One region of the Dyella sp. NPDC103356 genome, then DNA from elsewhere that is predicted to be linked to it. Evidence: riboswitches for the same ligand, from Rfam matches in the RefSeq annotation. Region 1 holds a riboswitch; each other region holds the start of a gene.

Region 1 (7,196 bases):
CGGGCCCAGCGTCTTTAGCGCGTTGAAGCGCAAGACACTGGATCCCGGCCTCCGCCGGGATGACGGATAAGAGAAACCAGAGGTTCCCATTAGTGACCGCCCGGGTGCTTATCTGTGGGAGCGACTTCAGTCGCGACAAGCGCGCCACCCTTCGCCAGATAACCAACCCCAAGGCGAACTAACTGAGCTACAACGATGTAAGCCATGGTAGTACGTACGAACAGCGGCCCCCACTGCCATAGCCGCGCGACATACTCAGCCACATGCGGGTTCGCGTAGCGGCCACCCAGCCAATAGAAACCGCCGTTGGAAATCGCAAACGACAAGCATGCCGCCACAAAGCCGAACGCCAGGCTGCCGAAGAACGAACGTCCGGCACCACAGGCGCGCCCGCCGTACCAAAGCACCGCATAGGCCGGCAGCAGGAACGCATAGGCCGGCGTGACGCAGAAATCGCTCACGCCGGCATAGCTGACCGACACCCAGTCCACTAGCACCGCCAAGGTAACAAAGCCGGCAAACGCCAGGTGCCGGCGCAGGTAAATGCCGCCGATAAACAACACGGCCATCGAGGCATCGGGCAGATGCATGGCATCTCCAAAATGCTTGAATCGCGTAGCGATCATGCAGGCGACCAGCAAGATCAGGATCATCGCGTTATGCGTTCGGGAGAGTGCTTTCATACCGTCTGTTACCTCTTGGCCGTGTTACTTGCGACGCTTACTGGGCCGGCTGCCAGCGCACGGTAAACATGTAGTTGCGACGTGGCTGATTGAAGAAAGCTGCCGTTTCGTAACGCTTGTCGAAAATATTGTTGGCACTGAACTGCAGACGCCAATCGCGATCCAGCGCATAGGCCACGCGCAGGTCGGTCAGCGAATAGCCGCCCAGTCGAGTGTCGTTCTCGGTATCGTCGAAGCGCTTGCCCGAGACGAAATAGCTGCCGCCGAAGCTGAACGCACCGATCTTCTTGTCCAGATCGAAACGTGCCGTCTGCTTGGCACGGCGCGGCAACAGGTTGCCGTGATCGAAATCGTTGCTCTCATCGCGCGGATCGAGCCAGTTCAACGTGCCCTGCACGGTCCAGCCGACCAGTTCGGTATGAGCTGTAGCTTCCACGCCGCGGATGCGTGCGCGGTCCACGTTGATCGGCAGGAAATTGGGGCCGGTGAACGCGATAAGGTCGCTGATCTTGGTCTCGTAGGCATTCAACGACCAACCGCCCCAGCCGTGCGTGCCGCGCAGGCCCAGCTCACCGCTGCGCGAGCGCTCTGGCTTCAGGTCCGCATTGCCGAAGTCGGGGTAGTACAGCTCGTTGAAGGTTGGCGCATGGAACGCCGTGCCGTAGCTTGCCGTCAGGCGCAGCGACTGGGTGAAGTCCCAGCCCCACAGCAGCGAGCCGGTATTGCGGCCGCCGAACTGCGTGTCATCGTCGCGCCGCACGCTGGCCTGCAACTGCTGGCTGCCGAAAGTCTGCTGCCACTGGCCGAAGACGCCGCGATCGGTGCGCCGGTCGACGACATACTCGGTGCTGCCTTGGATGTTGTCGTGCTGCACGTCGAAGCCGACGCTGTAGAGGCCGCCGCCGGCACTGATATCGGCCTGCAGCGAGCCGAGCTTGCGACGGGTATTGAACGTGTCGACGTAGACGTTATCCAGATAATCGCTGCTGAAATCCTTGCTCTGCCCCAGGGCCAGGGTCAGCGTCAGCCGATCGGACGGCTTGTAATGCACCCGGCCGCCCGCCACCTGCGACTCGGTCTTGGCGCTGTTGCTGAAAGTACCGTCGTATTCGTTGCGACCGCGAGCTTCGAAGAAGCGCGCGTCGGCATCCCATTGCTCATTGAACTTGTAGCCACCCTGCAAGGTGAGTGCGTCGTTCTTGTAGCCGTCGTTATCCGGCTCGATGGTGAAGCAGCCGCCGGGACCGCGACAGGCGTTGAAGCCATGCGTCTGGTCGTGCGAAACCTCCATCGAGTACCAGCCGGCGCCCTGCTTGCCGGCCGCACCCAGTGAGCCCTTCAGCGTGTCGTAGGTGCCGACGCCGAAGCTGGCATGCGGCACGAACGCGCCATCGGGGCGGCGGGTGAAAATCTGGATGACGCCGCCGACCGCTTCGGAACCGTACAGGCTGGAAAACGGGCCGCGCACGATTTCGATGCGCTCGATCTGCTCCAGCGGGATGTCCTGCAGCGCGGCCACGCCGGCCGAGGCCGAACCGATCTTCACGCCATCGACCAGCACCAGCACCTGATCGGCATTGGTACCGCGCATATACACCGAGGTCTGCTTGCCCTGGCCACCGGTGTTCGATAGCTGGATGCCAGGCGTGCCCTGCAGCAAGGCGACGATCGACGCCGGCTGCAGACGCTCGATATCGGCGCGATCGATCACCGTGACCGGCGCCAGGGTCTGGTCCTGCGTCTGCGCGGTGCGCGACGCGGTGACCACGACCTGATTGAGATCGGTGGTGCCGGCATCGTCCGCGAAGGCCGGGGAAAACACGGAAAGCAAGGCGGCCGCCAGCACGGCGCGGCGGAAAGTCGAAGAACGGATTGGCACAGCGTTAGCTCCCTGGACCGCGCCTACCCGCGCGGCGTCAATGGCATGGGGACAGGAGCGTGAGAGCAGGTACCGGCAAGTCGCAGCGGCCCCGACTAGGCCCGCCGCCTGTCCGGTGATACCTCCAAGGCCGGTCTCCGGGCTTGCGAGCGAGGGCATCTACCCTCCCGAGCCGCGCCTTCCCATGCTATCGAGCACAGTGGCTGTTTGCGGTTCGTTTGCTCGCCTACCGTTGCGGGGGCAGCTTCGGCTTGACCCATCGAGGGCGTACCGAATTCCCGTTTCAACCGCCGGCTCCATTGCCGACAGTCACCTTGAGGCGCGGCGATCTTAGCAGCAGCGCGATGGGTCCGTGAGTGCAATGTGTAACGGCGGGGGACTGGACAACCCGCGTCACATGGCCGGCGACTATCTAAAAACTGACCCGTGAGTGGCATCGGGCTGCAACGTCCGTGAGTTGTCCTAAGCGCCGACCGCATAGCCGACGCCACTCACGGAGCCCCCCATGAGCCAGATCGACGATATCAAGCCCAGTGACATCAGGCCCGATGACATCAGGCCCGACAACACCGGGCGACGCCGCTTCCTGAAGATGACCGCGGCCTCGGCCGGTGGCCTGGCCGCCATGTCCGCCCTGCCCCCGGTCATCCGCCAGGCCCTGGCCACCCCTGCCGCCACGGTCAATGGCGATATCACCGACGTGCAGCACGTGGTGATCTTCATGCAGGAGAACCGTGCGTTCGACCATTACTTCGGCAGCCTGGCCGGGGTCCGCGGCTTTGCCGACCGCGTGCCGGCGCCGTTGCCAGGTGGTCAGCAGAATGTCTGGCATCAGCCCGACGGCAGCAGCACGGGCTACATGCTGCCCTTCCACATGGACACCAGCACCACCAGCGGTATCTGCATCAGCGCCCCGGCGATGAGCTATCCGGTCGACACCGCGATCTGGAACGGCGGCAAGTTCGATGCCTGGAATACCGCGCGCGCTGCCGGTCTGGGCATGGGTTACTTCCAGCGTGCCGACTTGCCGTTCTACTACGCACTGGCCGACAGCTTCACCATCTGCGACCAGTATTTCTGCTCGACGCTCACCCAGACCAACCCGAACCGGCTGCATTTCTTTACCGGCAGCAACGGACTGTCGGTCGGCCAGGCAGCCACGCTGGACAACACCGAGCCGAGCGCCGGGTTCAGCTGGACCACGTATGCCGAGCGCCTGCAGAACGCCGGCATTAGCTGGAAGGTCTATCAGCAAAGCAACAATTTCGACGACAACGCATTGGCCTGGTTTGCGCCCTTCAAAAAAGCCAAAGCCGGCCAACCGCTGTACGACCGCGGCATGGCGACAGTGCCCGATCTGGTGACTGCATTCGCCAACGACGTCGCCAACAACACCCTGCCGCAGGTGTCGTGGATCGTGGCGCCGGACTATCTCTCCGAGCACGCCAACTACAAACCGGCCTATGGCGAGAACCTCTCGGCGCAGTTGCTGGCCGCGCTGGTCGCCAACCCGGCGGTGTATGCCAAGACCGTATTCATCCTCAACTACGACGAGAACGGCGGCTTCTTCGATCACGTACCGCCGCCAACGCCGCCGGCCTCGTCGGCGAACGGCCTCTCCACTGTCAGCACCACGGGCGAAATCACTGGCGGCAAGCCGATCGGCCTGGGATTTCGCGTGCCGATGATGGCGATTTCGCCGTGGTCGCGCGGTGGCTGGGTGTGCTCGGAAGTGTTCGATCACACGTCGGTCCTGCGTTTTCTCGAAACCCGTTTCGGGGTCGCCGAGCCGAACATCAGCGCTTGGCGTCGCGCGGTCTGCGGCGACCTGACTTCGGCGTTCGATTTCAGTTCCGGCAACACGTCCTGGCCCAGCCTGCCGGTCACCAGCGGCTATCCGGGGCAAGCCGATAGCGAGTGCTCGACGTTACCGTCACCCAGCGTTCCTTCCACGCCGTCGATGCCCACAGCCGAATCGACGGCAACACGACCGGCACGCGCGTTGCCGTATGAAATGGATATCCAGGGCAGCGTCAGCACATCGAATGGACGCTATGTACTCGCGTTCAACAACACCGGCGCGGCGGGTGCGGTGTTTCAGGTGTACGCCGCCAATCGGAACGACGGTCCCTGGCGTTACACGGTGGAGGCAGGCAAATCGCTCTCCGACTATTGGAGCGCAAAGACGTATACCAACAGCATCTATCAGCTTGAAGCGCATGGGCCGAACGGCTTTCTGCGCGTATGGCAAGGAAGCGTCGCCAGTGCGGCCGTCATGCCGGAGATCACGTTGGCCTACGACCCGGACAACAACCGCGTGCAACTGACGCTCACCAATGCGGGCAGCAGCGCATGCACGTTCACCGTGCGCAACGGCTATGTGTCACAAGATGTGCGTATCTATTCGGTTGGCGCGCATGGCAGTCATGTGGACAGCTGGGACCTGAGCGATTTTGCCAACTGGTATGACTTGAGCGTATCGGTGGCCGAGGCCAGCGGATGGGCGCGACGGATGGCCGGGCATATGGAGAATGGGGCGGATAGTTTTAGCGAGCCGCGATAGAAAAAGGCCCCGACTTACGTCGGGGCCCATTGGCATCAGGCTTCCTTGTGGAACACCAGATGCCCGCCCTCGGCATCCACCACAATCGTATTTCCGGCCTCGAAGCGCCCTTCAAGAATCTGCTTCGCCAGCGGGTTCTCCAGTTGCTGCTGGATCGCCCGCTTCAACGGCCGCGCGCCATACACCGGATCGAAGCCGACATTGCCCAGCAGTTCCAGCGCCTTGTCGTATATCTCCAGTTTCAACTGACGTTCCGCCAGGCGCTTCTCCAGGTAGATTAGCTGGATTTTTGCAATGGACTTGATCTGCTTCTTGTCCAGCGGACGGAACACCACCAGCTCGTCCAGGCGGTTGATGAACTCGGGACGGAAGTGCGCCTGCACCACCGCCAGTACCGACGCCTTCATCTGCATATAGTCGGCTTCGCTATCGCCGGCCTGCTCCTGGATCATCTGCGAGCCCAGGTTGGAGGTCATCACGATAACGGTGTTGCGGAAGTCGACGGTGCGACCCTGTCCGTCGGTCAGACGACCATCGTCGAGCACCTGCAACAGGATATTGAACACATCCGGATGCGCCTTCTCCACTTCGTCCAGCAGAATCACGCTGTAGGGACGACGGCGCACGGCTTCGGTCAGATACCCGCCCTCTTCGTAACCGACATAACCCGGAGGGGCACCGATCAGGCGACTCACGGAATGCTTTTCCATGAACTCGCTCATGTCGATGCGCACCATCGCATCCTGCGTATCGAACAGGAACTCCGCCAGCGCCTTGCATAGTTCGGTCTTGCCCACGCCCGTAGGACCAAGAAACAGGAACGAGCCGTAAGGGCGATTGGGATCGGACAGGCCTGCACGCGCACGGCGAATTGCATCGGACACCGCACGCACCGCTTCATCCTGGCCGACCACGCGCTGATGCAACGCCGACTCCATCTGCAACAGCTTGTCGCGCTCGCCTTCGAGCATCTTGCTCACCGGAATCCCGGTCCAGCGCGATACGACCTCGGCGATTTCCTCTTCGGTAACGCGATCCTGTACCAGCTTGAAGTCCTGCTTTTCCGCGGCCTGCGCGGCGGCAAGCTGCTTCTCCAGTTCCGGCAACCGGCCGTACTGGATCTCGCTCATCTTCGCGTAGTCCTGGTGACGCTGCGCGGCTTCAAGTTCCACGCGAGCTTTCTCGATCTGCTCCTTGACCTTGGTCGCTCCCTGCAGCGCGGCCTTTTCGGACTTCCATATCTCGTTGAGATCGGAGAACTCGCGCTCGAGTTTTTCGATATCGCTTTCCAAATCGGCGAGACGCTTTTTCGACGCCTCGTCACTTTCTTTTTTCAGCATTTCTCGCTGGATCTTCAACTGGATCAGACGACGCTCGAGCCGATCGAGTTCTTCCGGCTTGGAGTCGATCTCCATGCGAATGCGCGATGCTGCCTCGTCCATCAGATCGATCGCCTTGTCGGGCAACTGACGGTCGGTGATGTAGCGGTTGGAAAGCGTGGCCGCAGCGACGATCGCCGGATCGGTAATTTCCACGCCGTGGTGCACGGCATAGCGCTCCTTCAGGCCGCGCAGGATGGCGATGGTGTCTTCCACGCTCGGCTCGCCGACGTAGACCTTCTGGAAACGGCGTTCCAGGGCGGCGTCTTTCTCGATGTACTTGCGATATTCGTCCAGCGTGGTGGCGCCGATGCAATGCAGCTCGCCACGCGCCAGCGCGGGCTTGAGCATATTGCCGGCATCCATCGCGCCGTCGGCCTTGCCCGCACCGACCATGGTGTGCAGCTCGTCGATAAACAGGATGACGCGACCTTCCTGCTTGGCCAGGTCGTTCAGCACGGCCTTGAGACGCTCTTCGAACTCACCGCGAAATTTCGCGCCCGCGATCAACGCGCCCATATCCAGCGCGAGCACACGGCGGTCACGCAGGCCTTCGGGCACCTCGCCCTTGATGATGCGCTGCGCCAGCCCTTCGACGATGGCGGTCTTGCCGACACCCGGCTCGCCGATCAGGACGGGATTGTTTTTGGTACGGCGCTGCAGGACCTGAATCGTGCGACGGATTTCCTCGT
Region 2 (7,196 bases), on a different contig from region 1:
CGTAAGCCAGCAGATTTACAGTCTGCCCCCGTTGGCCGCTTGGGTATCCCTCCAACAAAGAACGGCTATTGTGTGGATGACGGCCGAAACTGTCAACACCTTCACGCGAGAAAAACGCGACTTCTGGCGAATTTCTTGCAGTGTACCGTGGTTGACATCAGGTCAGCGTATCGGCACGCGCATCGACCAATTGCTCCATCTCCTTGGACAGTTCCAGCAGGCGCCGCGCCTGCTCCTGCAGCCTCAATTCCGCCTCGTTGTGCGGTTCCCAGGCAGGTACGGGAGTAGGCTTGCCGTCCGGGCTGTCCAGCGCGACGAATACCATCACGCAGCTGGTCGCCAGTCGCTGTTCGCCCTTGCGCAGGTCCTGCGCCAGCACATCGACCGCCATATGCATGCTGGAGCGGCCGGTATAGATCAGGCGGGCCTTCACGGTCACCAGGTCGCCGATCAGGATCGGCGCCACGAACTGGATGCCACTGATGGACGCGGTGACGCAATAGGCCCCGCTCCAGGCCACCGCACAGGCGTAGCCGGCCTGGTCGATCCACTTCATCACCATGCCGCCGTGCACCTTGCCGCCGAAATTGACGTCGGTGGGCTGGGCGAGAAAGCGGAAATTCACTTCGTGTTGCTGACCTGGCATGAGGGCTCCGGCTGGGCATGAATCGAACGCGGCGCATGATCCGCCCCGCCCTCGCCTGCCGCAAGTTATTTCTCGACGGCTATCGACCGCGCCGGCAAGCATGCGCGCCCATCCGGGCGGGCGCGCATGACATCACCGGCTTATGCGGCAACCGCCTGACGCATCGCACGCGCCGCTTTCACCATCGCCACCAGGGCCGACCGGGTTTCCGGCCAGCCGCGCGTCTTCAGGCCGCAGTCGGGATTGACCCAGAGCTGTTCCGACTTCAGCACCGCGCCCGCCTTTTCCAGCAGCGAAATCATTTCCTCCGCATCGGGTATACGCGGCGAGTGGATATCGTAGACACCCGGGCCGATCTCGTTCGGATAGCGGAATTTGACGAACGCATCGAGCAACTCCATTCGCGAACGCGAGGTTTCGATCGAGATCACATCGGCATCCATGGCGGCCACCGCATCGATAATGTCGTTGAATTCCGAGTAACACATATGCGTGTGAATCTGCGTCCGGTCGGCCACGCTCGAGGCCGTGATACGGAAGCATTCGACCGCCCAGTCCAGATAACCCTGCCAATCGGCCCGACGCAACGGCAACCCCTCGCGCAAGGCGGGCTCATCAATCTGGATCACGCCGATTCCCGCGCTTTCCAGATCGAGCACCTCGTCGCGCAAGGCCAGTGCGATCTGGCGACACGTCGCCGCGCGCGGCTGATCGTCACGCACGAACGACCACTGCAGCACGGTCACCGGACCGGTCAACATGCCCTTCATTGGCCTGGACGTCAGCGATTGCGCATAACTGGACCACTTCACCGTCATCGCGCGCGGGCGATGCACATCGCCGAAAATAATCGGCGGCTTGACGCAACGCGAGCCGTAGCTCTGCACCCAGCCCAACTTGGTGAAAGCGAAGCCATCCAGTTGCTCGCCGAAGTACTCCACCATGTCATTGCGTTCGAACTCACCATGCACGAGTACGTCGATGCCAATCTCTTCCTGGAAACGCACGCATTTTTCGGTTTCAGCGGCAATGAACGCATCGTAGTCGGCATCCGAAAACTTGCCCGACTTGTTTCGAGCACGCGCGTCGCGCACTTCGTGGGTTTGTGGAAACGAACCGATGGTGGTCGTGGGATACAGCGGCAATCCCAGCTTCGCTTGCTGCAGCCGACGCCGCTCGTCGTAGGAAGACGAGCGGCGGGAGGCGCCAGCATCCAGTAACGCGATACGTGCCCCCACCTCGGGCCGATGCACCTTGTCCGATCGACGGCGGCTGGCAAGGCTTTCGCGCGCCTGCTTCAGCGCAGTGTGCGCGGATGGCCGGTCGGCAAGGGCATCGGCCAAGGTGCGCAATTCGCCGATCTTTTCCCGGGCAAATGCCAACCACCCGTGCAGATCGCCGGGCAACGCCGTCTCCACCGATGCATCGAACGGCACATGCAGCAGCGAACAAGACGGCGCGATATGCAGACGCGCATCGCCAATACGCTCTTTCGCACGGCGCGCCAACGCCAGCGCGTGATCGAGATCCGCGCGCCACACATTGCGTCCATCCACCAAGCCGAGCGAAAGCACACGCGAAACGGGCAGCGAATCGAGCACCGCATCGAGCTGCCCGGGTGCGCGTACCAGATCGACATGCACGCCGGCGACCGGCAGTTTGTTCACCAGGGCAAGATTGGCGCCCAGCTCGCCGAAATACGTGGTCAACATCAGCTTGGGACCATCGACGTCAGCCAGCGCCGTATAGGCCTTCAAATAGGCCGCATGATCGTCCGCATCCTGATCGAGCACCAGGCAAGGCTCGTCGATCTGCACCCATTCGGCACCCGCGGCATCCAGTTGTCGTAACAGGCGGATGTAGGCCGGCAACAACTGCCCGAGCAAGGCGAGACGATCGCTACCGTCGACCGTTTTCGACAGCAATAGAAAACTGACCGGCCCCAACAGCACCGGCCGCGCATTGAAACCCAATGCCTTGGCCTCGAGGAATTCGGCGACCGGCTTGTCGCCGCGCAAGCGAAAGGTCTGGCCCTTTTTCAGTTCGGGCACCAGGTAGTGGTAGTTGGTATCGAACCACTTGGTCATTTCCAGCGCATGCAGATCGTGGCCGCCGCTCTGGGTACCGCGCGCCAGCGCGAAATAGCCGGCCAGCGGGTCGGCGTCGGCCAGCGCGCGATAGCGCTCGGGAATGGCATCGAACAAAAAGGCGGTATCGAGCACCTGGTCGTACAGCGAAAAATCGTTGCACGGCACGACGTCGGCACCAGCGTCGCGCTGCAGTTGCCAATGCCTGCGACGGAGTTGGGCCGCCGAATCCAGCAGTTGCCGTGATGTCGAGTCGCCCCGCCAGAACGCTTCCAGCGCGTGTTTGAGCTCGCGCTTTGCGCCGATACGGGGAAAACCCAGGTTGGAAAGAGTAGCCATAAGCGATGTGTCCTCGATTCGTGTTGAATGAGGAACGAAGGAATCGCGCAACGACACCGCAGCCTTGGGGCCACGACGCAGGCACACGAGCGACCTTCGCCCCCTCGGGCGAACCGAAACCCACGCGAGGACGTACGGGAGCCAAGCGCCGCAGCCATGCGCCGCGACGACCAGGCTCCGGCCAACCTCCCCGCGGAGGTTCCAGGTCAGGCAGGGGATGGATTCCCTGGCCGAGGCAGGTCTTCGGGCTCGTGGACATGAGGCACGGGGATGCCTCGCCTAGTGTTCGCCGCTTCCCGGCCCCCGAAGGGCCAGTGCTCATGGCGAAGGTCGTTTCCACACACCGCTGCGGGGCAGCGCCGGAATTGGCCCGGGAAGAAAACCCTCCAAGGCCGTACCGGCTTCCCTTTTAAATCCATCTCTTTATCTTAATAGAGAGATGGATACCGTCGGCGAGTGGAAATTACGCCTGCGGCGATGCGCCGTCAAGCAAGGGCACGACGATGTTCCTGATACGGCCGGCCAGGCGCTCGACGTCCTCGGTCACCACCTGGGCAATCCCGAACAACAAGCCGGGCTTGGATCGCCCGAGATAGAACGACGACATCGGCCGCATCGCGAAGCCTTGCGCGTTGAGCGCTAGTGCGATGGCACGATCATCGACGCACTCATCGTGAAACCATGTCGCCAGTTGCAAGCCGCCGGTACCGACACCGATCCGCAATATCTCCCCGAGATGATGCTGCAACGCGTCCACCGTCGCCGCCATGCGCGACGCGTAAAGGGCATTCATCTGCCGCAGGTGCGCACGGAAACGCCCTTCGCCGATGAAGTCCGCCAATGCCGCCTGCACGTGGATGGGAACGACCGCGCTGCGCAAAAGCTGAAGCTCCGTGGCCGCCGACAACAACGATGGTGGCACGACGGCATATGCCACACGCAGCCCTGGAGCAAGCGTCTTGGAGAACGTGCCCAGGTAGGCGACAACCCCATGGCGATCGATGCCCTGCAGCGAGGCGATGGGACGCGATCCGTACTGAAATTCGCTGTCGTAGTCGTCCTCTATCACCACCGCGCCATGCGTTTTCGCCGTCGCCAGAAGTGCCATGCGCCGCGAAAGGCTCATGGTCATGCCCGTGGGGTATTGGTGCGATGGCGTGACATAGATGAGGCGCGGCGGCGGTCCTTCGATCGCGCCCAGATCGATGCCTTCGCTATCGCATCGCGCAGGCACCAGCGTTGCGCCAGCCGCACTCAACAACGCTTTGGCGGTGGGGTAACCAGGGTCTTCCACCCAGGCAACCTTGCTGACCGCATCGCCCTTGCTCAACACGAGCGAGCTCAACAGATCGATCGCCGCGCGTGTCGACGGCACGATCAGCAACTGCTCCGGCCGTGCCACGACGCCACGTGTCGCGCCGATGTGATCGAGAATCGCCGTACGCAACGCACCCAGACCGGAGGCTTCACCGTAGCCGAGGTCGTGAATGCGCAGCGACCGCGCTCTTGCGCCAAGGCAGCGAGCCCAGGCGGCATGCGGAAAACGAGAGAGATCAGGAATGGCCGGTGCAAACCATTTGCCTGCGACCGCCGGCTCCGCCGCCAGCGGCAATTCCACGGCGCGCTTCTGGCCTCGCTCTTGAAAAGGCGCCTGAGCCATCGCGGAGACGCGACAGGCCGATCCCGCCGAGGCTCGCAGGTAGCCCTCATTCTTCAGCCGCTCGTACGCATTGACCACCGTGGAACGGGCAACGCTGAGCGCTCCAGCCAGGCTGCGCGTCGATGGCAGCCGCTGACCCGGCGACAACTGGCCCTGCAAGACCCGCTCGCGAACCAACCGATAGATCTGGCCTTCGAGATCACCCGAAGCTTTGTCCAGCGGCGGCCAGGCGGCCGATGGCGTCGTGATATCGATCAACTGGACTGACCAAAAATAGCAAAGTGGTAGTTTACGGCAGTCCTGTTGAGCCAAGAAGATGCTGGCGTGCAAAGTTCATCACTGCCCGCCAGGAGCTCCATGAATCTCTCCGCTTGGAAGGGCGTGCCACGCCCGGAACGCATCACGCTGGAAGGTCGTTACGCGCGTCTCGAACCGTTGGACATAGCCCGACATGGACAGGACCTGCTGGCGTCGGCACAGGCACCGGGCGCGGACCAGCGCTTCCATTATCTTTTCGATACCCCGCCCGCCGACATGACGGCGTTCATGCCGTGGCTGGAAAAGAGCAGCACATCGGTCGACCCGCTATTTTTCGCCGTGATCGATCAGCAGACGGGCAAAGCGGAAGGTCGCCAGGCACTGATGCGCATCGACCCGACGCATGGCGTGATCGAAGTCGGACACGTACTGTGGGGCCCGGCCATTGCACGCAGCCGCATCACCACCGAGGCGCTTTACCTGCACGCTCGCTACGTCTTCGAGACGCTCGGCTATCGCCGCTTCGAATGGAAATGCGACAACGCCAACGAACCTTCGCGCCGAGCCGCGCAACGGTTCGGCTTCGAATTCGAAGGTATCTTCCGTCAGCACGTCGTGGTCAAAGGGCGCAACCGCGATACCGCGTGGTTTTCCATGCTCGACCGCGACTGGCCCCGACTGAAGGCCGTTTACGAGACGTGGCTGGCGTCTGAAAATTTCGATGAAACCGGGCAACAGAATGCTCCGCTGCGCTTCTAGGAAATCACCCGTGCAAGACTCATGTGCAACAAAGGAAATGCCTTGCCCGTGCCATCCAACGGTGAACTTCCGACAACGCCAAACCCCGCGTGCCGGTAGAAATCGACGGCCTGCGTATTCTGTTCGTTGACATCCACACGCGTGGCGCCAAGGTTGTCGATCGCATGAACAAGCAAGGCCTTGCCTACGCCCTGCCCACGCGCCTCGGCAGCGACAAACAACATCTCGATCTGATCGCCGCCAACCGCGATAAAGCCGGCAATCTGACCTGCTTTCATCACGAAACAATGCACCGACAAGGTCGGCAAGTAGGTGAGCACCAGCGGTCGATAGAAATCAATGTCCGCTTCGGTCAGAAAGTCATGCGTTGCGCGCACCGAACTTTCCCAGATAGGCACCAGCGTGGCGAAATCCGCCGATGTTGCGGGGCGTATGGCATTCATCGTTCGATGATACACATCAAGTGCAATAGTTGGCGAACAGGACCAACCCAGCGCTCCGCTCACGTACCGCTAGACACTTTGGACAACCGCCGCTGGCGCGTGCCCGCTCGTCGCCATAGTCATGGCCAGTTCGCTATAGGTACGGATATTGAACCATTGCATGCCCAACAACAGGATGTAAGGCACGAACAGCAGGCCCAACTCCGGCACCCGAATCATCAAATCCATCACCAAGGGAAGGCACAGCGTCGAGATCGCAAGCAGCCAAGTCGATAGTGCAAGCGATGTTGCTCTACGCAACGAGTGGTGCAGCGATTGCGCATAGGCATCCGACACGCCTTTCCAGCGCCTGACCCAATAACGCCTGACTTTATAGGTGAAAGACGAGCCCGTTATGGCGACAGCCAGTTCCAGCAGGGCTACCGCAGCAGTTATCCATTTGGACAACTGCAGCAATCCGTTGCTACCGAGTCTGGAACCCAGCACGGTGACCGGCGCAGCCAACAGCAACAAGAGAAAAGCGTACGCGGCTTCATTCTTGACGCGCAGCGCCAAACCCAGCCAATTGGTTTTCTGAATCATCCAATGCACCGCGACCTCCTCGCACCAGTACGCCAATCGCGACTGCACCCCCAAGGCAGCGTTATGGTTCATTTTCGCGGCTTATCGAGTCCATAACCGTGAACCCGGTTACCGATCCACCATGAGCCATGGCCTCAGCCACATCGCCAGACGGCGACGACAAGGCCATTAATAACCAAGAAAACCGGCATGTCATACCGGCTCGCCTTACCTGAGGCGCGTTGTCATCACAGCATCGGCATCAAGGGATGAACCAGAACCGCAGCTTTGCGAACTCTTTGACGTCGGTTATCGAACCCGCTGAGCAGAACTGCAAGCCGAGTAGTAGACATGACAATTGGTTGTTCCGGAGTCAGTGCACGTTTTCATGGCCACCTTAACGGCTTCACCCGTGGTGGGAGCACTCCACACATTGAAACTCG
Region 3 (7,196 bases), on a different contig from region 1:
TTGTTCTTGGACGATCATAGGGGCATGTCGCGAGAACCTTGCGTTTACATGCTTGCCAGTGGACGAAATGGAACGTTATATGTGGGTGTTACGTCGAATCTGGTGAGGCGGGTTTGGCAGCATCGTGGTGAATTTGTTGCTGGATTCACGGCGTGCTACCGAGTGCATGATCTGGTTTGGTATGAGTTGCATGACACGATGGAGTCGGCGATCAAGCGTGAGAAAACATTGAAGAAATGGCGGCGCGCTTGGAAGCTTGAGCTTATCGAGGCCATGAACCCTTATTGGCGCGATCTCTACGACGACATCACCTGACCGTCGTCCCGGCGAACGCCGGGACCCAGTGCCTTTCAACTTTGCCGCAAGCGTGAAAGACGCTGGGCCCCGGCGTTCGCCGGGGCGACGTGAGGTTTTATTGGCAGGCTTCGCAGTACTCGGGGTTCTCGAGCGAGCAGAACACAGCAGCCGTCGCCGACTCCTGCGCATCCACCATCGGCGCTTCTACCTTAGCGGTCGGCGCCGAAACCGTCGTCTTGGCAATCTTGGTAGCCGGCCGCGAACGCAGGTAATACGTCGTCTTGATCCCCGACTTCCACGCGTACATATACATCGAGCTCAACTGACCGATGTTCGGATTTTCCATGAACAGGTTCAGCGACTGGCTCTGGTCGATATACGCACCGCGTGCGGCGCCAAGATCGATCAATGCCTTCTGCGGCAGTTCCCACACCGTGCGATAGATCAGGCGCAGGCGCTCGGGGATCGCGGCGATGCCCTGGATCGAACCGTCGGCCAGCTTGATCGCGTCGCGCACTTCGCTCGTCCACAGGCCCAGCGTTTTCAGCTCATCGGCAAGGTAGCGGTTGACCACCAGGAAGTCGCCCGACAGCGTCTCGCGCTTGAACAGGTTGCTCACCTGCGGCTCGATGCACTCGTAGCAACCGGCGATCGAGGCGATGGTTGCGGTCGGTGCGATCGCGATCAGCAACGAATTGCGCAGGCCGTGGGTCTTGATGCGCTCGCGCAAGGCATCCCAGCGTGCCACATCGTTCGGCTTGGCCTGCGGCCAGTAGTCGAACTGCAGTTCGCCATTGGCGGCGCGGCTTTCATCGAAGCCCGGGTGCGCGCCCTGCTTCTGTGCGATCTCGTTCGATGCGTCGAGCGCATTGAAATAAATCTCCTCGGCGATGCGCGTGGACAGGGCCAGCGCTTCGCTCGAATCGAACGGCAGACGCAGCTTGAAGAACACGTCCTGCAGGCCCATCACGCCCAGGCCGACCGGACGCCATTTGCGGTTGGCGGTGGCGGCGGTGTCGATCGGATAGAAGTTGAGATCGATCACACGATCGAGCTGACGCACGGCGGTACGCACGGTAGCGGCAAGCTTGGCAAAATCGACCGCGCCGTCGACCACATGACGGGCGAGATTGATCGAACCGAGATTGCATACTGCCGTTTCGCCGGCCGAGGTCACTTCCAGGATCTCGGTGCACAGGTTGGACAGATGGATGACGTTCTCGGGTTTGGCCGTCTGATTGCTGGTGGCGTTCGAACGGTCCTTGAAGGTCATCCAGCCGTTGCCGGTCTGCGCCAGCGTGCGCAGCATGCGGGCGTACAGCTCGCGCGCCTTGACCTTCTTGACGGCCAGCCCGGCCGCTTCAGCGTCGCGATAGGCCTGCTCGAAGGTTTCACCCCAGCTATCGACGAAATGCGGCACCACTTTCGGGTCGAACAGCGACCAGTCGCTGTCGGTCTCGACGCGGCGCATGAATTCGTCGGGAATCCAGTTGGCCAGATTGAGGTTGTGCGTGCGACGCGCATCGTCGCCGGTGTTGTCGCGCAGTTCGAGGAACTCCTCGATGTCCGCATGCCACGGCTCCAGGTACACGCAGGCCGCGCCCTTGCGCTTGCCGCCCTGGTTCACTGCAGCGACCGAGGCGTCCAGCGTCTTCAGCCACGGCACCAGGCCGTTGGAATGACCGTTGGTGCCCTTGATCAGCGAACCGCGCGAACGCACGCGCGAGTAGGCGAGGCCAATGCCGCCGGCAAACTTGGACAGCTTGGCGACGTCGCCGTACTTCTCGTAGATCGATTCGAGCGAATCGGTCGGCGAGTCGAGCAGGAAGCACGAAGACAACTGCTCGTGCGAGGTGCCGGCATTGAACAGCGTCGGCGAGCTCGCAATGTATTCGAGCGACGAGAGCAGGCGATACAGCTCCAGCGTCTCGCCCATGTCGTTGCCGCCGAGCGCGCAGGCGATGCGCATGAAGAAATGCTGCGGCGTCTCGATCACCTTGCGCTGTTGCGGATGACGCAGCAGGTAGCGATCGTACACCGTGCGCAGGCCGAAGTATTCGAAGCGGCGCGTGGCCAGCGGATCGATCGCATCGTTGAGCTTGCGCGCATTGGCGACGACAAAGTCACGCAGACGTGCATTGAGGATGCCCAGCTCGGCACCGCGCGCGATCGACTGCGAGAAGCTCTGTATTTCCTGGCCGCTGACTTCCTTTTCGATAAAGGCGCCGAGCAGGCGCGCGGCGAGCTGGCCGTATTCCGGCTCTTCGGCGGTAAGCGCCGCGGCCGTACGGATGGACAGTTCGTCCAGCTCCTGGGTGGTGGCGCCATCGTAAAGGCCGCCGATGGTCTTCAGGGCGACGCGCAGCGGGTCGACCCCGTGCAGGCCCTCGCCGCTGCGGGTGACCGCGCGCACGATCTTGTTGACGTCGACGATCTCCTGGCCACCGTTGCGCTTGGTCACGCGCATCTGGCCCGGGTTGTGCGGTGGCGTCAGCGCAAACGGAGTTTCCGTTGCGGCAGGGGAGGTCGAGCCGGTGCTGGCAGCATCGGCGGAGAAAGGAGAAGCGTCCACGCGACCGACGAGGCGTTCGCGCGTGGAAGTATCGAGAGGTTGCATGGCGGCAGCGCTCCAGCAAAAAAGTTCGTTTCGCCTGCTCCCGCGCGCAGGGCTGAAAGGTGTGATGTAAGGGTTCCGCGAACGGTCGTATGGCGAGGCTAGGTGCCCCGCGTCCACGACGCGCTTCCCCGCGGAAGCCGCCATCACTCACCGCGGCGGCAGGCCGCGATGTGTCGGCAGGTCTTCGGACTCGTGGACGAGGATCATTCCGGGCGATCCACCTACTTGCCCCCGCTTCCCAGCCTTACCGGCCAGTGCGATGGGGGTGTTCGTTTCCACTTACCGCTGCGGGGCAGTTCCGGATTTTCACCGGGATTCCCTATTAAGCCGATCCGACCGTGGGTCTGAGAAAGGCACCGACGAGGCACAACATATCGGGGTCCAGGGGTCTGGTCAACCCAATAATTTGTGGATAAGCCGGTGGATAAATACAAACGAAGCAGCCTGTTCAGGCGCTTGCAGGAATTTGCAGCTTTGTACGAATCGCCTGTCATTGGCCCGGTCCGGGCCTAGCCCCGATGCATGCCCCGGCTACGCGGGTCCCGGAACACCAGCCAGGTTGCCACCAGGCCGCATAGCGCGGCGAAGGACAGCCACAGGCCGGGCGCCGCCTTGTCGCCGGTGGTATGGATCAGCCATTGCGATATGGCCAGGCTGGAGCCGCCCAGGGTGGTGGCCAGGCTATAGGCCAGCGAAAAGCCGGTGGTGCGGACCTGGGCGGGCATGATCTCGGTCAGGGTCACCACCAGGGCGCCGTTGTAGCTGGCATAGATAAAGGACAGCCACAGCTCGACCACGAGCAACCGGCCGAAGCCGGGCTCCGCGACCAGCCAGCGCAGTACCGGATAAGCGGTCAGCAGCGCCAGCATGGTGCAGGCCAGCAGCAGCGGGCGGCGACCGATGCGGTCGGAGAGCGCGCCCATGATCGGCAGCCAGATGAAATTGGAGACGCCCACGCACAGCGTCACCAGGAACACGTCGAAGGTGGACAGCTTCAACACCTCGCTGCCGAAGGTCGGGGTATAGGCGGTGATCAGATAGAACGACACCGTCGTCATCATGACCAGGGCGACGCCGATCAGCACGATGCGCCCATGCGCGAGCATCGAGCGGTAGATCTCGCCAAAGCTTGGCTGCCGGCGCGAAAGAAACTCCTCGGTCTCTTCCAGCGAGCGGCGGATGACGAACAGGAACGGCACGATCAGGCAACCCACCAGAAACGGAATGCGCCAGCCCCAGCGGTCGATGGTCGCCGGAGGCATCCAGTACTGCAGCAGCAGGCCGATCGACGCGGCGAACACCACGGCGACCTGCTGGCTGGCCGATTGCCACGAACAATAGAAGCCACGCTGGCCGGGCCGCGCGATTTCGCTGAGATAAACCGAGACGCCACCCAGCTCCACGCCGGCGGAAAAACCTTGCAGCAGCCGACCGGCCAGCACCAGCAGGGGCGCGAGCACACCGATCGTCGCGTAATCGGGTACGGCGGCGACCAGCAGCGTGCCGACAGCCATCAACAACAAGGTAAGGATCAAACCCTTGCGGCGGCCGTGATGGTCGATATAAGCCCCCAGCACGATCGCGCCCACCGGCCGCATCACAAAGCCGGCGGCAAAGGCGAGCAGGGTCAAAAGCAGCGAGGCATAGGCGCTATGGCTCGGAAAGTACGCACGTGCAATGGCCGGGGCGTAATAGCCATAGACCATGAAGTCGTACATCTCGAGAAAATTGCCGCTGACCACCCGCACGATGGCCTTGAAGCTTTCCTTGCGCGAGCGCGGCGTGGCGGCAGACGTCATGGACCGGGCTCAGGGCACGACGCTGACGTCGATCTCGATCGGGTAATCCGTCTGACCGGGTTGCACCGGTGGCTTGGGGAACGTCCAGGCCGAGAATTGCCCGGCGACGCACTTGGCCACGGGTGTGGGCACGCGCACGTCCACCCGTAGCGGATGGCCATCCGGCGAGATATCGGCCACCAGCGTGAAAGGCGACTTGTCTGCTGGCGCGTTGCTCTTGATGCAACCCTTGAGCGTGTCGGTCATCGGATCGCCGGTCTTGTCCCAGAACAGCTTCTGGTAGGCGGGACCGGTGGCCGCGCCTTCGGCCAGCTTCGCGCGGGTGACGCGCGTGGAGAAGTCGTCCACGGCCGGCGTTTGCGGCGCGCCCATCAGCAGGGCGAGGCTTATCAGGCTGAGCATGGTGTTGCCTCCTAGGATCTTGCGTTCAATCGGATCGGTGATCGAGCGCCAGGTACGCCTCGCTCTGCATTTCGATCAGGCGCGATTCGGTACGACCAAACTCCGCGCGCAAGCGTTCGCCATCGTACAGCTCGGTGATCGGTGCGGCAGCGGAAAGAATCAACTTGACGTGACGGTCGTAGAACTCGTCCACCAGCAGCACGAAGCGCTTGGCCGCGTCCTCGCTGTAGACGGTAAATTGCGGCACGTTGGAGACGATGATCGCCGGTCCGGCTTTAGCCAGTTCAATGTAGTCGGACACAGCGCGCGGCCCTTCGCAGAGCGCATCGAATTCGAACCAGAGGATATTGTCGGCGCGTTTGCGCAAGGGAATCGGTCGATCGTTGATGACGATATCGCCACCCTCGACAACATCGCCGACGGCCTGCGTGGTGAAGATCTTCGACAGCGCGCGCTCGGCTTCTGCACTCGGCGGCGTGTGATACACCGGTGCCTGCGATAGCGCACGCAGGCGCCAGTCGCGGCTGGAGATCATTTCCACCACGTGGCAGCGCTGTTCGAGCAAGGCGATCGCCGGCAGGAAGCGGGCGCGTTGCAGGCCGTCCTTGTAGAGATTCTTTGGCGCGGTGTTCGACGTCGTCACCAGCGTGACGCCGCGGGCGAACAAGGCGTCGAGCAGGGTGGCAAGAATCATCGCATCGCCGATGTCGTTGACCAGGAACTCGTCCAGGCACAGGACGCGACACCGCTGCGCGATACCGGCGGCCACTTCGATCAGCGGATCCTGGCGCTCGCCCAGTTCGCGCAGACGCTCATGCACCTCGCCCATGAAGCGGTGATAGTGGCGGCGCAATGCCACGCCAGGTGGCAGGCTCGACACGAACAGGTCCATCAGAAACGTCTTGCCGCGACCGACGCTGCCCCAGAGGTACAAGCCGGGCACGGGCTCCGACGATTCGTTGCCGAGCAGCGATTTCAACTTTCCGAAGAAGCCGCTGTTGTCCTGCCTGGTTTCGCAGAGCGATGCATACAAGCGATCGAACTCGGGCAGCAGCGCCTGCTGCGCGGGATCGGCTTCCCAGCGATGTGCCGCGATACCTTCCTGGTAACGCGCGCTGGGGGAGAGGGGGATGTCGCTCATGGTCTACCGGATAATTCGTATGGCTGAAAGAAACCACCGTCATCCCGGCGAAGGCCGGGATCTACTCCTCTAAGTGGCCGCTTGCCAAAGGTCGTCTGACAGGCGAGGACTGAGGAATGGATCCCGGCCTTCGCCGGGATGACGACGTAGGAGAGGATGTTTAATTCAAGGCATGTAATCGACCGGCAACGTTGAGTCACGCTCGTCATGCCACGCCTGAATCGTCTTCGGCAGACGCTTTTTCCAGGCAGGTACATTGGTGTAGTAGCGCATACGCGAGTTGTTCTGCTTGTCGAACACCAGCAGGCCGATCCAGAGTTGATCACCCTTGCGCATCACTACCGCGGCATTGGTATTGGCCAGGCCGCGCACGAAATAATCGCCGACCTTCGCGCCCAGGCCGTCCTTGTCGTCGATCTCGCCCTGCATATTGATGGTGTCGAGCAGGTTCTGATAATCCTCGCCCAGCAACTTTCGCGCGACGGCGTCCTGGTTCGCGTCGAGCACCTTCAGACTGACCAACGATGCTTTTGGCTTGGCCGCGATCGCGCTCGCCGGCAGGTAGTTGCCGCCGTAATAAACACCGTTGCCCGCACCGCAATCGTTCTGGTTCTGGCGCACGGTCAGTCGTTGCCCGACCCGCACGAAATCGAGCTGGCAGCCGTCCTTGTCGCGATAGGTGGCGCGGTCGTTCTTCAGCACGATCTTGCCTTCCAGTGCACCGCTGTTGCCGCCGTTGTTCGCCTCGATGCTGAACTTCAGCGCCGGCGGTTTGCCGGTGATGCTGATCTGGCTGCTGGCCGACGGGTTGTCGTTGTCGAGCTGCCATACCTGCACCCAGCGCGCATCGCCGGTACGCGCCGTGCTGGCGGTGTTCTGCAGACGATCCAGGCGTTCCTGGTAAACACGTTGAAGACACGCGGTGTCGCCGCCGCAGGCG

Evidence for each region. Region 1 has a riboswitch for cobalamin ahead of btuB (TonB-dependent vitamin B12 receptor). Riboswitches for the same ligand answer to the same signal wherever they lie in the genome.
Region 2: it holds a riboswitch for cobalamin, as region 1 does, so the genes downstream of both, metE (5-methyltetrahydropteroyltriglutamate--homocysteine S-methyltransferase) here and btuB (TonB-dependent vitamin B12 receptor) in region 1, are expected to answer to the same signal.
Region 3: it holds a riboswitch for cobalamin, as region 1 does, so the genes downstream of both, ACZ6WW_RS13195 (ribonucleoside-diphosphate reductase subunit alpha) here and btuB (TonB-dependent vitamin B12 receptor) in region 1, are expected to answer to the same signal.

What each region holds. Positions count from the first base shown of each region.
Region 1 covers NZ_JBVJLZ010000003.1:80,118-87,313, forward strand. Annotated here, with positions in the region: gene ACZ6WW_RS07335 (hypothetical protein) at 90-683, opposite strand; gene btuB (TonB-dependent vitamin B12 receptor) at 721-2,562, opposite strand; cobalamin riboswitch at 2,674-2,893, opposite strand; gene ACZ6WW_RS07345 (phosphocholine-specific phospholipase C) at 3,068-5,125, shown strand; gene clpB (ATP-dependent chaperone ClpB) at 5,161-7,196, opposite strand, start outside.
Region 2 covers NZ_JBVJLZ010000012.1:118,552-125,747, reverse strand. Annotated here, with positions in the region: tRNA gene ACZ6WW_RS21820 (tRNA-Tyr) at 1-53, opposite strand, end outside; gene ACZ6WW_RS21815 (acyl-CoA thioesterase) at 158-646, opposite strand; gene metE (5-methyltetrahydropteroyltriglutamate--homocysteine S-methyltransferase) at 787-3,072, opposite strand; cobalamin riboswitch at 3,290-3,539, opposite strand; gene pdxR (MocR-like pyridoxine biosynthesis transcription factor PdxR) at 3,536-4,990, opposite strand; gene ACZ6WW_RS21800 (GNAT family N-acetyltransferase) at 5,090-5,749, shown strand; gene ACZ6WW_RS21795 (GNAT family N-acetyltransferase) at 5,746-6,192, opposite strand; gene ACZ6WW_RS21790 (hypothetical protein) at 6,262-6,846, opposite strand; gene ACZ6WW_RS21785 (DUF4189 domain-containing protein) at 7,063-7,196, opposite strand, start outside.
Region 3 covers NZ_JBVJLZ010000005.1:144,108-151,303, forward strand. Annotated here, with positions in the region: gene ACZ6WW_RS13190 (GIY-YIG nuclease family protein) at 1-315, shown strand, start outside; gene ACZ6WW_RS13195 (ribonucleoside-diphosphate reductase subunit alpha) at 413-2,914, opposite strand; cobalamin riboswitch at 3,073-3,290, opposite strand; gene tcuC (tricarballylate/proton symporter TcuC) at 3,424-4,713, opposite strand; gene ACZ6WW_RS13205 (peptidase C13) at 4,723-5,115, opposite strand; gene zapE (cell division protein ZapE) at 5,141-6,256, opposite strand; gene ACZ6WW_RS13215 (lysozyme inhibitor LprI family protein) at 6,422-7,196, opposite strand, start outside.